One region of the Streptomyces sp. NPDC049687 genome, then DNA from elsewhere that is predicted to be linked to it. Evidence: riboswitches for the same ligand, from Rfam matches in the RefSeq annotation. Region 1 holds a riboswitch; the other holds the start of a gene.

What was found. Region 1 has a riboswitch for glycine ahead of gcvT (glycine cleavage system aminomethyltransferase GcvT). Riboswitches for the same ligand answer to the same signal wherever they lie in the genome.
Region 2: it holds a riboswitch for glycine, as region 1 does, so the genes downstream of both, gcvP (aminomethyl-transferring glycine dehydrogenase) here and gcvT (glycine cleavage system aminomethyltransferase GcvT) in region 1, are expected to answer to the same signal.

The regions. Positions count from the first base shown of each region.
Region 1 is NZ_JBITLN010000028.1:12,521-20,863, forward strand. Features, by position in the region: gene ACIBVL_RS42025 (ABC transporter substrate-binding protein) at 55-1,854, opposite strand; gene ACIBVL_RS42030 (ABC transporter permease) at 1,971-2,978, opposite strand; gene ACIBVL_RS42035 (enhanced serine sensitivity protein SseB C-terminal domain-containing protein) at 3,350-4,147, opposite strand; gene ACIBVL_RS42040 (enhanced serine sensitivity protein SseB) at 4,310-5,104, opposite strand; gene ACIBVL_RS42045 (AAA family ATPase) at 5,208-5,876, opposite strand; glycine riboswitch at 6,053-6,152, shown strand; gene gcvT (glycine cleavage system aminomethyltransferase GcvT) at 6,303-7,460, shown strand; gene gcvH (glycine cleavage system protein GcvH) at 7,572-7,949, shown strand; gene glyA (serine hydroxymethyltransferase) at 7,958-8,343, shown strand, end outside.
Region 2 is NZ_JBITLN010000011.1:5,547-13,889, reverse strand. Features, by position in the region: gene gcvP (aminomethyl-transferring glycine dehydrogenase) at 1-2,254, opposite strand, end outside; glycine riboswitch at 2,440-2,535, opposite strand; gene ACIBVL_RS30115 (PRC-barrel domain-containing protein) at 2,648-3,019, shown strand; gene ACIBVL_RS30110 (nucleotidyltransferase domain-containing protein) at 3,025-3,462, opposite strand; gene ACIBVL_RS30105 (DNA polymerase IV) at 3,449-4,975, opposite strand; gene ACIBVL_RS30100 (MerR family transcriptional regulator) at 5,042-5,725, opposite strand; gene ACIBVL_RS30095 (bifunctional nuclease family protein) at 5,985-6,458, opposite strand; gene ACIBVL_RS30090 (MerR family transcriptional regulator) at 6,543-7,280, opposite strand; gene ACIBVL_RS30085 (FHA domain-containing protein) at 7,323-8,207, opposite strand; gene ACIBVL_RS30080 (DUF881 domain-containing protein) at 8,290-8,343, opposite strand, start outside.

The sequences.
Region 1 (8,343 bases):
CACGCCGCGCCGGCCTTCACCTGCCTTTCGTGCCGTTCGGCGGGTGTGCCGGGACTACTTCTTCGGGTTCTTCAGAGCGAGGTTCACGAAGTCGTACGTGCCGTTCGTGCCCGCGCTGGTGTAGACGTTCGCCAGGTTGTCCGAGCGCCAGTTGATCGTCTTCTCGAAGGTGAAGGGCAGGTAGTACGCGCCCTCCATCACCTTGTGGTTGATCTCCGTGGCGATCTTGGCCTTGCCGGCGTCGTCCAGGGTGGTGACGTAGGAGTCGAACAGACCGTCGATGGTCTTGTCCTTGATGAGGGCGTAGTTGTTGTTACCGCTCTCGGAGATGTACTTGCTGTCCCACAGCGGCAGACCGAAGCCCTGGACCGACGGGAAGTCGGCGCCCCAGCCCATGATGATGATGCCGTAGCCCTTCTTCTTCACGTTGGTGGGGCTACCGATGATGCCGGAGGTCTGCGAGCCGTCGTACTGGTCGATGTCGGCGGTGATGCCGATCTTCTTCAGCGACGCCTGGAGCGACTGGGCGGTGGCCACCTCGACCGGCTTGTTGTTGCGGACCGCGATGGTGGTCTTGAAGCCGTTGGGCTGACCGCAGGCCTTCAGGGCCTCCTTGGCCTTGGCCGCGTCGCCGGTCTTGCCGGACCCGGCGATGTTGTACGGGTCGTACTTCTGGCCCTCGCCACCCGGCAGGAACGGCGGCAGCATGTTGGTGCCGATGTCACCACCGGCGACCGGGCCACCGCGCGCGGTCTGCAGCGACACGTGGTCGGCGCCGTAGATCACGGCCTTGCGGCACTCGATGTTGTCGAACGGCTTCACGCTCTGCGGGAAGACCGCGTAACGGATGTAACCCGTGGTCGGGTTGTCCAGGTTGGCCTTGTGCTCCTTCAGGGCGGTGGTGCGGCCCTGCGGCGACATGCCGGTCTGGTTGATGTCGAGGTCGATGTCACCGTTGATCAGACGCTGGTCGAGCTGGTTGGCGTCCGAGAAGAACTGAACGGTGATCTTGTCCGGGTAGGCCTTGCGGACGGGGTCCGAGGACTGCTTCCACGCGGTGTTCCGGACCAGGGTGAGGTCCTTGCCCGGGGTGTAGGACTGGAACTTGTACGGCCCCGAGGAGAACGGGTGCAGCGTGTACTTGGCCTTGGTGTCCTTGTCCTGGCGGACCGGGGAGGCCGAGACCAGGGAGAGGATGTCCTCGAAGTCCGAGTTGGCCTCCGGGAGGTGGAAGACGATCGTCTTGTCGTCGGGCGTGTCGATCGCCTTCAGACCGAGCTTGTCCTTGGAGGTGTCCTTGTAGGGACCCTTGTACTCGCCCTTGGGGTCGAGGATGTCCTTCAGGTACGTCGGGCCGCCGGACAGCACGTCCTGCGCCCACACGCGCTCGATGCCGTACTTGACGTCCTTGGACGTGATCGGCTTGCCGTCCTCCCACGTGCTGCCGTCACGCAGGGTGTACGTGTAGGTCTTGCCGTCGTCCGTGACCTTGGCGAGACCGGTGGCGAGGTCCGGGGTGAGCTCGGAGCCGGCCTGGCCCGGCGCGGCCTTGTTGGTGACGAGCTGACGGCTGTAGTAGCGCGCGAAGTTCCACATGAAGCCGTAGTAACCGCGCGTGGTGTCCCAGAAGTCGGCGTCCTGGGCACCGCCGAACTTCAGCGTGCCGCCCTTCTTGGCGAGGGAGGCCTGGGCGACCTTCTCGACCGCGGCGTTGTAGCCGGCGGCGCCGTTGGCCGAACCCTTGCCGCTGTCACTGTCACCGCCGCCGCACGCCGCAGTGGTCAGCAGCGCGGCGACCGCGGCGGCAGCGGCAAACGCCTGCTTCCGCCGCCCTGAGGTGCGTTGGGTAGTCACGATCTCGGATCCTCCGGATAGATGAGAGACCCCGTGTCGATGCCACGGGAACGTCTGGGGTGCGGCTGTCGTGCGGGTGTGGTGCGGCGGTGCGGGTGGCTCGGTGGTCCGGTGGGTCACCGGGATCCCTTCGGGTCGAGCGCGTCCCGCACGCCGTCGCCGAAGAGGTTGAAGGCCAGCACGGTGATGAAGATCGCCACACCCGGGACCACCATGTACATGGGGTCGGACTCGTAGTAGTCGATCGCGCTCGAGAGCATCTGGCCCCATGAGGCGGTGGGGGGCTTGACGCCCACGCCCAGGAAGCTGAGGGCCGCCTCGGTGAGGATGTTGGTGGGGATCATCATCGTCGTGTAGACGACGATCGGGGCGACGAGGTTGGGCAGCAGTTCCTTGAAGAGGATGTACAGCCGCCCGGCGCCCAGGGAGCGGGCGGCCTCCACGTACTCGCGCTCGCGCAGTGAAAGGGTCTGACCGCGCACCACGCGTCCGATGTACGGCCAGCCGAAGAAGCCGATGACCACGATCATCACGAAGACGCGCACGCTGGAACCGGTGAGCCCCAGCAGGTTGCTCGGCATGACGGAGACCAGCGCGATGATGAACAGCAGCTGGGGGAAGGCGAGCAGACCGTCCATGACGCGGCTGACCACGGAGTCGACCCAGCCGCCGAAGAAGCCGGCGAGGATGCCGAGGACGGTGCCGAGGATGACCGCGACGATGGCGGAGAGGAAGCCGACCAGCAGCGAGATCCGGGCGCCGTAGAGGACGCGCGCGAGGATGTCGCGGCCGTTGACGGGTTCGACGCCGAGAAGGTGGTCGCCGCTGATGCCGCCGAGGGAGCCGGTCGGGGTGCCGAACAGCGGGTCGATGAGGTTCTCGTGATACTCGTTCGGGTCCTGGCCGAGCAGGTTGGTGAGGACCGGGGCGAGCACCGCCACCACGACCAGGACGAGCACCACGATGCCGCCCGTCAGGGCGAGCTTGTCCCGCTTGAGGCGCTCCCAGGCGATCCGGCCCAGGGAACGGCCCTGAACGGCCTTGGCGCCGGCGGTGGCGACCGCCGCTTCGTCGGCCGCGCTCGGGGCCGCTTCCGCGGTCGGCTCGTGCAATGGTGCCGTCATCTGGCAGGGACCCCTCTCAACCGGCGGTGGCCGGCCCACACTTGCCGCTGTGGCGGCGTGATCGTCCGTCGTACACAGGGACGAAGTCCCCTGGACCGGGAGTCTTCAACGCTTTGGCGATCTGTAGCCAGAGTTGGCGGCGAAAGGATGCGTAAACGTGATGCGGGTAAAGGGATTCCGTTATCCGGACGATGGGTAACGGGGGGCGGACGGCGACGTAACCGGACACAACTACCCGGAACCGTATCTATCGTCGTCATCTACGCGCGAAGATCTCCGGGTGAACACGCGGAACGAGGGGACGACGATGTCCGGGGGCGACACGGTCGCGCGCACCCGACTCATGTCCGGGGTACGCGGATTGCCCGGTTTCAGTAACGACCGGTGGGCGGGTAGCCGTACCCGCCCGCGGGCGCCTGCGCCGGTGCGGCGGGGACGTGGGCCTCACGGTCGTAGAACGGGCGGGCGTTGGCGCGCATCCACATCACGACCGGGTCGTGCTCGTCGGTCATGGCGACCGTCGACACCGGCAGCCCGTCCGGTACGGCCCCGATCGACTGCTGCATCATCGCCCGTACGGCGTCCACGGCCGGCGGCGAGGTGTCGTACACGTCGAGCCCGATGGCGAGATAGGGCGCGCCCAGGGCGGGCTGAACCCAGGCGCGGCGCAACGCGCGCACCGCAGGGGTGCGGTGGGCGTTCTGCGCGAGCAGGGCGTAGAACTGGGGGATCTCGATGCCGGGTTCGGAGAGGCGGAGGGGGCCGGCGGGCTGACGGTCCAGGCCCGTCGCGATGCGGCGCAGATCCAGCCAGGGGATGCCGACGCCGCCGCCCGGCGCGTGCGGGTTCAGCCAGAGGCCGTAGTGGTCGGGGTAGAGCGTGCGGGCCACGTCCACTCCGTCGATCACCTCGTACGAGCGGTTCCAGCCGCTGGCGCTCAGTTCCTGGGCGGAGGTGACGCAGGGGGCGTAACCGTGGCCGTCGACCTCCATGTTCCCGTACTGGGCGTCCGGGGAACCGGCCTGGCCGTGCCACAGGAGCATCCAGACCTGGCCGGAGGCGGGGGTCGCGAGCGCGCGCAGGAGAGCCTCGTAGGCGTCGTAGCGCCCGGGTGTGACCTGGCGCAGCATGTGTTCGACCTGTCCGGCCGCGATGCCGCTGGCGCTCACCGTTTACCGCCCCTTCTTCTGTCTTGCCCCGCGTCGGAGTCCAGCTTAAGCGCCCTGGAGCCCGGGACCCGTTGTGCGTTCGCGAGTGCGGGTCGTGTGTGGCCGGTCGCGCCCGGCGGCGGAGCCGCACATCGATACGGCCCCGCGCCCTGGAGGGGCCCCTCAGCGCGTGTAGAAGGGGCGGACGCGTTCCCTCATCCACTCGGCCACCGGGTCCTGGGCCACGTCCAGGAGGATGAGGTTGACGGGCCACTTGACCGGGACCCGGCCCATCGCCCGGCCCAGGGCGTCGAGGGGGAGTTCGCGGAGGTCGCCGTCCAGGTGGGTGACCTCGACGCCCACGAACATGACGGGGTCGGCCGTTTCGACGACGGCGAGGCAGCGGCGGGCCGTGAGGACCACGCCCGTCGTCTCGAACTCGGCGGAGGCGGCGGAGAGGAAGTCCACCGGGTCGTCCTGCCAGTCGGGTTCGAAGAGGCGGACTCGGCCGCCGCTCGCGGGGCCGTCCAGCACGGTGCGGCCGGCCCGGCACAGCTCGGCCACGGCCGGCGGCGGCAACGGGATGCCCACGACTCCGTCCGGGTTGACGAGGATGCCGACCTGCGGAGGCAAGCCGCGGGCGAACTCGACGGCCGGGGCGATCGTGAACGACATGTGGGAGCCGACGACCTGCCGGAACTGCTCCTCGGAGCTGAACACCGGCACGTACGCCTGGCCCTCGAGCTCCAGCGTCGGCAGGTCGAGGGGGCCGCTGTGCGGGCCGCCGCCGCTGGGCAGGGGCACCCAGACGAAGCTGCGGCCGAGCACCTCCACGATGCGTCCGCCCGCGCCGGGCACGCCGAGGGAGGCGGAGAGCACCTCCTCCAGCTCGTTGCCGGGCCATCCGCCGTGCGGGTGGGGGTGTGCTTGCGCCGGGAAGTCCGGGGAGACCGGGAAGTCCGCCGGGGGGAAGTCCATCTGCCTACCGCCTGCTGGGAACCGCTGCTGTGGCTGAAAGGCTAGCGGGTGTCGGGGGACTTTCCTCGGCCCTTGGAGTCCCGCTTGCCGGGGTCGGTGGGGCTCAGCCCGTGAAGGCGATCCGGCTCAGGGTGTCCGCCGCGGGACGGTCGAGCAGGACCACCGAGCCGATACCCGCGGGCAGTCGGCCCTTCTCCGCCGAGCGGATGAGGCGGGCGGCGGCCCTGCGGTGGCGCAGGAACGCGTACCGGGAGACGCCCCGGCCGCGCTCGCGCTGGCCCTCGATCGCCGTGTCCGGGCTGACGTCGAGGAGCAGCAGGTGCAGGGTGCCGCCGCGGCGGCGGGCCTCGCGGGCCAGCCAGTCGCGCACCCAGGTCTGCGTACCGCAGTCGTGGACGACGACACCCTCGCCGGTGCGCAGGGCGCGGCGCAGTCCGGCGTAGTGGGCGAGGCGGACCAGGGGGCGGTAGACGGCGTAGGGCAGGAAGCGCGGGGCGCGGGCGTCCCAGCGGTCGCGGGTGTCCTGGGAGTCGATACGGATGCCACGGACCGCGCGCCGCATGAGCGTGGACTTGCCGCTGCCGGGCAAGCCCGTGACGACGACCAGGTCACGCGGGCCGAAGAGCAGGCCGTGCGGGCTGTGGCCGGCCCGCTCGCGCAGGTCGCGGACGACGGGTGCCGGGCGCTCGGCGCACTGGTCGCGGGCCGGGACGGCGGGCTGCTTCGGCAGTGCGATGCCCGTGGTCGTGGCGTACGCCGTGGTCCTGTTCACCGTGATCGTCCTCCCCTGGGGCTCGGAGATCCCATGCCCGTCAAGTGTAAAGAGAAGGTAATACCCGCTGTCTCGCCATTTCGTGCGCGTCCTGCCACAGCCCGGTTACAGATGCCGCCCTGCCGTGGACGGGCGATGCGTGCAATGATGTGCGCGCCAACTGCATACCGGCCGTTTGAATCCGCGCGGGAGAGTCCCCAGCAGCAGTTTCGCCGGGGCGCCGAAGGAGCAAGTCCCTCCCTTGAATCTCTCAGGCCCCGTTACCGCGCGGGCGAGGCACATCTGAAAAGCGGGCCGCCGTCTGCGGTGGCCCCACCCAAGGTGCAAACCGTGGTCACGTTCGTGGTCATGGCGAACCTCTCAGGTTCCGATGACAGATGGGGAGGAACGACCTCGCCCGTCATTGCCCTGGGAGACGACCGTCCGATGAGCAGTACCGAAATCCGTCGTACCGCGCTCGATGCCCTGCATCGCTCGCTCGGCGCGACGATGACCGACTTCGCCGGCTGGGACATGCCCCTTCGCTACGGCTCCGAGCGCGACGAGCACAACGCCGTCCGTACGAAGGCCGGGCTCTTCGACCTCTCCCACATGGGTGAGATCACCGTGACCGGTCCGCAGGCGGCCGCCCTGCTGAACTTCGCCCTCGTCGGCGACATCGCCTCGGTGGGCGTGGGCCGCGCCCGCTACACCATGATCTGCCGGGCCGACGGCGGCATCCTGGACGACCTGATCGTCTACCGGCTCGCCGAGACCGAGTACATGGTGGTCGCCAACGCCTCCAACGCCCAGGTGGTGCTGGACGCCCTGACCGAGCGCGCCGAGGGCTTCGACGCCCAGGTGCGCGACGACCGGGACGCCTACGCCCTGATCGCCGTCCAGGGCCCGAACTCGCCGGCGATCGTCAAGGCGCTCTCCCCCAGAGTCTCGACTTCGCTCGATCCGGGAGGTGCCCCCATCGCCGACCTCGACGGCCTGAGGTACTACGCGGGCCTGCCCGGCACCGTCGCCGGAGTCCCCGCGCTGATCGCGCGCACCGGATACACCGGCGAGGACGGCTTCGAGCTGTTCGTGAAGCCGGAGCACGCGGTCGAGCTGTGGCAGGCGCTGACCAAGGCCGGCGAGGGTGCCGGTCTCGTCCCCTGCGGTCTGTCCTGCCGGGACACGCTGCGTCTGGAGGCGGGCATGCCGCTGTACGGGCACGAGCTGAGCACGTCGTTGACGCCCTTCGACGCGGGGCTCGGCCGGGTCGTGAAGTTCGAGAAGGAGGGCGACTTCGTCGGGCGCGAGGCGCTCGCCGAGGCGGCCGGGCGTGCGGCGCAGAACCCGCCGCGCGTGCTGGTCGGCCTGGTCGCCGAGGGCCGCCGGGTGCCGCGCGCCGGGTACGCGGTCGTCGCGGGCGGCGAGGTGATCGGCGAGGTCACCTCCGGCGCCCCCTCCCCCACGCTGGGCAAACCGATCGCTATGGCGTACGTCGACGCCGCCCACGCGGCGCCGGGCACGCCGGGCGTCGGCGTGGACATCCGGGGCAGTCACGAGCCCTACGAGGTCGTGGCGCTGCCCTTCTACAAGCGCCGGAAGTAGAGACTGACAGCGGTGGGTGCGCGTGACCCTGCGCACATTTCCGCTGCTCACGCACGTGTTCCGTAGTCCCCCCTTCATCAGCACACTCCCGCGTACAGGAGAATTCAGGCCATGAGCAACCCCCAGCAGCTGCGCTACAGCAAGGAGCACGAGTGGCTGTCGGCCGCCGAGGACGGCGTCTCGACGGTCGGCATCACGGAGCACGCGGCCAACGCGCTCGGCGACGTGGTCTTCGTCCAGCTCCCGGAGGCCGGCTCCACGGTGACCGCGGGCGAGTCCTGCGGTGAGCTGGAGTCGACCAAGTCGGTCAGCGACCTGTACTCGCCGGTGGACGGCGAGGTCGTCGAGGTCAACCAGGACGTCGTCGACGACCCGGCGCTCGTGAACTCCGCCCCCTTCGAGGGCGGCTGGCTGTTCAAGGTACGCGTCGCGGGCGAGCCGGAGGAGCTGCTCTCCGCCGACGAGTACACCGCCTTCACCGCCGGCTGAGGACCCACATGACTGTTCTGAACACGCCCCTGCACGAGCTCGACCCGGAGATCGCCGCCGCGGTCGACGCCGAGCTGAACCGCCAGCAGTCCACGCTCGAGATGATCGCCTCGGAGAACTTCGCTCCGCTCGCGGTGATGGAGGCGCAGGGCTCGGTCCTGACCAACAAGTACGCCGAGGGCTACCCGGGCCGCCGCTACTACGGCGGCTGCGAGCACGTCGACGTGGCCGAGCAGATCGCGATCGACCGGATCAAGGAGCTGTTCGGCGCCGAGTACGCCAACGTCCAGCCGCACTCGGGTGCCTCCGCCAACCAGGCGGCCCTGTTCGCGCTGGCCCAGCCCGGCGACACCATCCTGGGCCTGGACCTGGCGCACGGCGGCCATCTGACCCA
Region 2 (8,343 bases), on a different contig from region 1:
GCCCCACACCCGTCTCGGGCCCGGCGGCGGGCTGCAGCGGGTGGTTCGGCAGATACGGCGCGAGGTGCGACCGTACGGCCACCGGCCCGACCCCCGGACCACCGCCGCCGTGCGGGATGCAGAACGTCTTGTGCAGGTTCAGGTGCGAGACGTCACCGCCGAAGTGCCCCGGCCTGGCCAGCCCCACCAGCGCGTTGAGGTTGGCGCCGTCGACGTACACCTGCCCGCCCGCCTCGTGCACCTGGGCGCAGATGTCGGCGACGTGCTCCTCGAACACCCCGTGCGTCGACGGGTACGTGATCATCAGCACCGCCAGCTCGTCCCGGTGCCGTTCGATCTTCGTCCGCAGGTCCTCGACGTCGATCTCACCGTCCTCGGCGGTCTTCACGACGACGACCTTCATGCCGGCCATGACGGCGCTCGCGGCGTTCGTCCCGTGCGCGGAGGACGGGATCAGACACACGGTCCGCTGCTCGTCGCCGTTGGCCCGGTGGTATCCGCGCACGGCCAGCAGCCCGGCCAGCTCGCCCTGCGACCCGGCGTTCGGCTGCAGCGACACCTTGTCGTATCCGGTGACCTCGGCGAGCCGCTCCTCGAGCTCACCGATGATCGTGAGGTAGCCCTCCGCCTGCTCGGCGGGCGCGAAGGGGTGCAGCTGCCCGAACTCGGGCCAGGTGACCGGCTCCATCTCGGTGGTCGCGTTGAGCTTCATGGTGCAGGAGCCCAGCGGGATCATGCCCCGGTCGAGCGCGTAGTCCCGGTCGGCGAGCCGGCGCAGATAGCGCAGCATCGCGGTCTCGGAACGGTGCTGGTGGAACACGGGGTGCGTCAGGATCGCGTCGGAACGCAGCAGCCCGGCCGGCAGCGCCTCCGCGGCGACCGCGTCGAGCGCCTCGATGTCCCCGTCCACCCCGAAGGCGGCCCATACGGCGGCCACCTGGGCCCTCGCCGTCGTCTCGTCGCAGGCGACCGACACCTGGTCGGCGTCGACGAGGCGCAGGTTGACCCCGTGCTCCCGGGCGGCGGCGACGACCTCGACGGCCTTCCCGGGCACCCGCACGGTCAGCGTGTCGAAGTAGGAGCCGTGCACGACCTCGACTCCGCCGGCCGCGAGCCCGGCGGCCAGGATCGAGGCGTACCGGTGCGTCCGTCGCGCGATCGCCCGCAGCCCGTCGGGCCCGTGGTAGACGGCGTACATCCCGGCCATCACCGCGAGCAGCACCTGCGCCGTGCAGATGTTGCTGGTGGCCTTCTCCCGCCGGATGTGCTGCTCACGCGTCTGCAGCGCGAGCCGGTAGGCCTTGTGCCCGTCGGCGTCGACGGACACCCCGACGAGCCGCCCGGGCAGGCTGCGCGCGAACTTCTCGTGCACGGCCATGTAGCCCGCGTGCGGTCCACCGAATCCCATCGGCACGCCGAAGCGCTGAGTCGTCCCCACCGCGATGTCCGCCCCCAGCTCACCGGGCGACTTCAGCAGCGTCAGCGCGAGCAGGTCGGCGGCGACGGTGACGAGCGCGCCGAGCTCGTGCGCCTGGTCGATCACGGCCTTGATGTCGCGTACCGCCCCGGAGGCGCCCGGATACTGCAGCAGCACGCCGTTGATCTCCCGCGCGGCGATGTCTGCCGGAATTCCTTCGGCGAGGTCGGCGACCACGACCTCCACGCCCGCCGGCTCGGCGCGGGTCTCGATCACCGCGATGGTCTGCGGCAGCACATCCGCGTCGACCAGGAAGAGGCCCTTCTTGTTCTTCCCCATCCGCCGGGACAGGGCCACCGCCTCGGCGGCGGCCGTGCCCTCGTCGAGCAGCGAGGCACCGGAGGTGGGCAGCCCGGTCAGGTCGGCGACCATGGTCTGGAAGTTCAGCAGCGCCTCGAGCCGGCCCTGCGAGATCTCCGGCTGGTAGGGCGTGTAGGCCGTGTACCAGGCCGGGTTCTCCATGACGTTGCGCAGGATCACCGGCGGCGTGAAGGTCCCGTAGTACCCGAGCCCGATCATCGAGTCGAGGACCTGGTTGCGGTCGGCCAGCGACCGCAGCTCCGCCAGGACCTCGGCCTCGGTGCGCGCGTTGGGCAGGTCCAGCGCGTCGGCGTTCTTGATCACGTCCGGGACCGCGGCGGTGGTGAGTTCGTCGAGCGAGCCGTATCCGACGTGCGCGAGCATCTTGGCCCGCGCCTCCTGGTCGGGCCCGATGTGGCGCTGCTCGAAGGGGATGCCCTGTTCGAGCTCGGTGAGCGGAATGCGATCGGCGGTCATTGCTGAGGCCTCCTGGTCTGACGCGACCTTCGAGGGGCACCACGGCGCGGGTGCCCGGACGGCCTCCCCCTCTGTCATCTCAACCTGAGAGCTTCACCGACCGCCACTGGGGCGGCCGGCTTTCACCGTCGGTGAGGACGGAAGCCGTCGACGCCGTCGACATCCGCCCTGCTTTCCAGAGTGACCTCGTCCGCGCGGTACGTGGGCCTGAGAGATTCCGGGGAGGATTTGCTCCTTCGGCGCCTCCGACGGTCTTCGGAGGACTCTCCCGCACGGGGTCAGCAGCCGTTGTCAGACTATCAGCGAGGTCAACGGGGCCTCCTCGAGTGGCCGCTCGTCCCAATGTGCTCTTTTGTAGTGCTTACGGATGAGTTGCGACCAAGTGGAGGGCCCGTGCAGACCGACATCGATCCGCGCAACCTGATCGGCCGCAAGGCGTTCGACCGCAACGGCACCAAGATCGGCACCATCGACGAGGTCTACCTCGACGACGCTACGGGTGTGCCGGAGTGGGCGGCCATACGCACCGGCCTGTTCTCCCGGGACGCCTTCGTCCCCCTGGAGCCCAGCGAACTGGTGGACGGCACTCTGCGCGTCCCCTTCGACCGGGCCCTGATCAGGGACGCCCCCGACTTCGGTGTGGGCCGCCACCTCTCCCCGGAGCAGGAGCTCCAGCTCTACCACCACTACGGCCTGGACGTGGCCGCTCCTTCCCCTCTCCCCGACCACGACTTCGGCAGGCTGGCGGGCACCGACGAGACCTGACCGCTTCAGGCACAGGCCCGTATGAGAGCGGCGAGTACCCCGCACGGGTCGTGCAGCACACGGGCGCCATCCGTGACGACCCGACAGGTACCGGCGTCGACGGGATCGGTTCGCGCCCAGTCCGCGGACGTGACCCCCAACTCGACCTCCAGTCCGGAGCCCGTGACGTGCCGCACCTCGGTGACGGGCCCCCACGCCCGCACCCGGACCACTTCCCCCAGGTCCAGCTCCCGGACGCAGCCGCCGTCGGCGGTGTACAGGTCCGGTTCCTCCACGAGCAGCACGAGATCGACGTCCGAATCAGGGCGCGCCGAGCCCCGCGCACAGGACCCGACGAGCAGCAACCCGACGACATCCGCCCGCCGTACGGCCCATCGGGTGACCCGATCGACCACGCCCCGCATCTCGGCCTCCCGCCCCCCGGACACCTCACCGGCTTTCACGAACGCCCCGCCATACGCTTCCGGTCCCATGCCACTCCCCCGTCGTCAACGACCCCATCGGGTCCGAACCTCCCGAGCCATTCACTCTGCGTAACGAATCATGCTCACTCCGTGTTCCCGAATCCAGCCCTGGTTCCTGAGAAGTCGGCTCCAGGCCCCCGGGGCCCTCCCCCGGTCTTCGCCGCACCAGCGGCAAGGGGTCCGCAGACGCCAGCTCAGGATCGTCCACCCGGAACGTCCGCACCCGCCCCGGCTCCGACTCAGGCGTCTCGAACCGCACGGTGACCCGGCCCAGCCCGCTGCCCTGCACCCAGCCGTGACCCAGCTCGGTGTGGACCACGTCATGCCCGGGGCGCCACTGATGCTCGACCGGCACCGGCTCCGCAACGGCCGGCTTCTCGGGAAGCTGCTCCTCGGCCGCTCCGTCCGCCCGCTCCTCCTCCGCCGCCTGGGCGAACAGGTCCTCCTGCGTGAAGTCCGCCAGACCGCTGACGCCGACCCCGAGCAGCCGCACCCCGCCCGTGGTGTCGACGGAGTCCAGCAGCCGGGCGGCCGCCTCCCGTATCACCACCGGATCGTCCGTGGGCCCGCGCAGGGTCTCTGACCGGGTGAGCGTGGAGAAGTCGTACCGCCGCACCTTCAGCACGATGGTCCGCCCCGACAGACCGGACCCCCGCAGCCTGCGCACACACCGCTCCGCCAGCCGCCGCACCTCCAGCTCCACCCGGATCCGGTCGTGGATGTCGATGTCGTACGTGTCCTCGACCGACACCGACTTGGCCTCGCGCTCCGCCACCACGGGCCGGTCGTCGCGCGCCAGCGCCATCGCGTACAGCCCGTGCCCGTGCGCCTTGCCCACCAGGCGCACGAGCTCGTCCTCACCGGCCTCGGCCAGCTCGTCGACCGTGGTGATCCCGGCCCGCCGCAGATGGTCGCCGGTGGCCGGGCCGACCCCCGGCAGGGTCCGCACCGACATCGGCCCGAGGAGGGCCCGCTCCGTCCCCGGTTCGATGAGCACCAGACCGTCGGGTTTGGCCTGCTCGGAGGCGATCTTCGCGAGCATCTTCGAGGCGGCCAGCCCCACCGACCCCGTGAGCCCCGTGAAGGCCCGGATGTCCGCTCGCAGCCGGATCCCGGCCAACCGCGCCGACTCGCTGTCCCAGGCCGCTCCCCCGGCCTCCAGGTCCACGAAGGCCTCGTCGAGGCTCAGCGGCTCCACCAGCGGCGACAGGGCCCGCAGCAGCCCCATCACCTGATCGCTGATCGACCGGTAGAAGGTGAAGCGCGGCACGAGATACGCGGCGTTCGGAGCCAGCCGGCGCGCCTGGGCCATGGGCATCGCCGAGTGGACGCCGAAGGCCCGCGCCTCGTAGGAGGCGGTGGCCACCACGCCACGCGGCCCGAGACCGCCCACGATCACGGCTTTCCCGCGCAGACTCGGCTTGGATGCCTGCTCCGCCTGGGCGTAGAAGGCATCCATGTCGAGATGCAGGATGGTGGGCGCGTTTCTCACATCTCCGATGCTGCACCACGCCACTGACAATGACGCCGCGCGGCCCCCCACCGTGCCCGGGGGGCCTCAGACCGCCCGGTTGCGCCGCCGTGCCAGCTCGTCCGCCGGGTTGTGCCCGACGAGCGTCTCACCGGTGTCGACACGCTCTCCGTGCAGCTGTGACAGCGCGCTCTCCACGTCCCGCCAGACCACGCCCACCGCGATCCCGAAGACGCCCTGGCCGCCCTGCAGCAGCGCGTGGACCTCGTCCGGCGAGGTGCACTCGTAGACCGTGGCGCCGTCGCTCATCAGCGTCATGCGTTCCAGATCGCGGAAGCCTCGCTCCCGCAGGTGCTGGACGGCGGTGCGGATGTTCTGCAGCGACACCCCGGTGTCGAGGAACCGCTTGACGATCTTCAGAATGACGACGTCCCGGAAGCTGTACAGACGCTGCGTCCCGGATCCGTGCGCGGGCCGCACGCTCGGCTCGACGAGACCGGTACGGGCCCAGTAGTCGAGTTGCCGGTAGGTGATGCCGGCGGCCGCGCAGGCCGTCGGTCCGCGGTAGCCGATCTGCTCGGACGCCATGGACGTCGCCCCTCCGCTGCTCGGCACGGCCGCGGGTCGCTGCGGGGCGTGATCGGCCGCGCTGCCCTGATGGGGGTACCCCATGCTCGAGCGCAGCCGAGAGCTCGGGGGAGGGTACGGACCGCTCCCCCCGACACCGAGTCCGGGGGCACCCCCAGCCGTACCGTCGCCGCTGCTTCTCACGCCGACCTCCGTCCTTGACCTGCCTTCTCGACGGTAGGCAGTCACCAGGGGTGCGTCAACGATCGCCACACTCGCCACGCCGAGTGATAATCACCCTAAGAGTGGTTTCCCGAACCTCACCGCGGGGAAAGGCTAGCCGAATGCGCTGAGGAGAAGCCGTAGGACGCTCTCACGCGCCGCTGGCACGTGCCGGACCCAGAGCGGTCACGCCGGTGCCGCCCCGCCCTGTTCCAGCCCGTGCCGGCTACTGGCGTGCCGGCTACTGGTTGCTGGTGCCGAAGTCCTCGGGCGAGATCTGGTCGAGGAACTCGCGGAACTTCTCCACCTCGTCCTCCTGCTCGTCCGGAATGGCGATGCCCGCGTCGTCGAGCACCGTGTCGCTGCCGTAGATCGGCGTCCCGGTGCGCAGCGCCAGAGCTATGGCGTCCGATGGGCGTGCGCTCACCTCGACGCCGCTGGCGAAGACCAGCTCCGCGTAGAAGACGCCCTCCCGCAGATCCGTGATGCGCACTTCGGTGAGCTCCTGGCCGACGGCTTCCAGCACGTCCTTGAACAGGTCGTGGGTCAGCGGTCGCGCGGGGGCCATGCCCTGCTGGGCGAAGGCGATCGCCGTCGCCTCCCCCGGTCCGATCCAGATGGGGAGGTAACGGTCGCCTCCCACTTCACGCAGCAGCACGATCGGTTGGTTGGAGGGCATTTCGACCCGGACACCTACGACATCGAGCTCGTTCACACAGCAACCCTAGGCCGTGCTCGGGACGTTTGGGTAGTCGGGCCGGGAACGGGTGACCGATCCGCCCAGGGCGAAACCGGCGGCTCAGGGCAGTCGGACCCCGAGCGCGGTCTGCACGAGCGCCGCGTGCAGCCGCATCGTGAGACCCGCCAGCTCCTTCGTACGGGCCTCGGCATGAGCCCGGGTCTGCGGATTGCGGTGCCGCCTGAGCGGGGCGACCACCTGGTCCACCAGACCGGCCTCACGGTCCGCGGCGGCCTTCATCACCCGCAGATGGCGCGGCTCGATCCCGAACCGCCCCAGCTCGGCGACGAGCGAGGCCACGGTGGCGGCCTCGGCGTCGTAGACCCCGTCCTCCAGCGGCACGAGGAGCCCGTAGGACTCCCACTCCGCCAGCTCGGGCTCGTCGATCCCGGCGGCGGCCATCAGTTCCGCCCGCCCGATCCGGGCCGCCGTGGGCCCCTCGGAGGGCTCCAGGACGGACTCCCCGTCCCGCTGCCGGCCCACCGTCGGCAGGGGCAGGGCCTCGCCCCGCTCCATCGCGTCCAGGTGCTCTCGGATCACCTTGAGCGGCAGATAGTGGTCCCGCTGCATTCTCAGTACGTGGCCGAGGCGCTCGACGTCCTCCCCGCTGAACTTGCGGTACCCCGACGGCGTCCGCTGCGGATCGATCAGCCCCTCCGCCTCCAGGAAACGGATCTTGGAGATGGTGACTTCGGGAAACTCGTCACGCAGCGCGTTCAGCACGGTGCCGATGCTCATCAGACCACCGTCCGCGGCGGCGGTGCCGTGGCCGGCACCGCCCCTCGGTGTTTGAAGCATGGACCTTCCCTGGGTTCCCCCCGGATGGAATCCGGGGGAGGGTCAGTAGCCCCGCTGGCTCGCGTAGAAGACCAGCCGGTACTTGCCGATCTGCACCTCGTCACCGTTCGACAGAGCGACCTCGTCGATCCGCTCCCGGTTGACATACGTGCCGTTCAGACTTCCGACGTCCGCGACCATGAACGTGCCGTCCGGGTTGCGACGGAACTCCACGTGCCGACGCGACACCGTCACGTCGTCCAGGAAGATGTCGCTCTGCGGGTGACGCCCGGCCGTGGTCAGGTCGCCGTCCAGCAGGAAACGGCTGCCCGAGTTCGGACCGCGGCGCACGACCAGCAGCGCGGAGCCCAGCGGCAGCGCGTCGACCGCGGCCTGCGCCTCCGGGGAGAGCGCCGGCAGCTGAGTCTGGCCGGTGGCCTCGGAGTCGTAGGCCTCGAGACCGGAGATGGAGATGGTGGAGGTCGTCTCGGACGCGCGCTCGGGCGTCAGACCGGGACGCAGCGGCGCGCCGCAATTGGAACAGAAGCGGCTGTTCTCCGCGTTGCGGTTACCGCACCTCGTACACACCAGGGCCGACATGGGAGAAAACCCTCCACCCGCACTTGAGGTTGACGGTTGGCCGAAACCTATGCCGCCGGCCTGGGCGGGGTCAACAGACGCCGCGCCCTGACCTCCGGAAATGTCACCACCCGGACCAGCGACCTGGTCCCGGAACAGCGGCCGCTGGCCCTCTGCGTCGGGCTGTGCGCGATGACGGGCGGTCGCGTTGTCGCTGCCCTCTCGCGCGCTCTTGCCGAACAACTTCGCAAACAACTTCACGGGCGATTCCCCTTGACCGAAACAGACCCGCCCGTGGGGCAGGACGAACCCTGACTGAATACACCGGCCGACCCGGACACCTTCACAACGTCCGTATCCACCAGACAGTTTCCACCACGCACCACCCGATCGGTGCGCCGACCCCCCGCAACCTCTTGCCCCTGCCGGACGACCCCCATGCACCCCCGGTTCACTGTGAGGACGACCGAGCGTAGTCAGGCTGCTTCGCCGCTCGCAAGGCGTC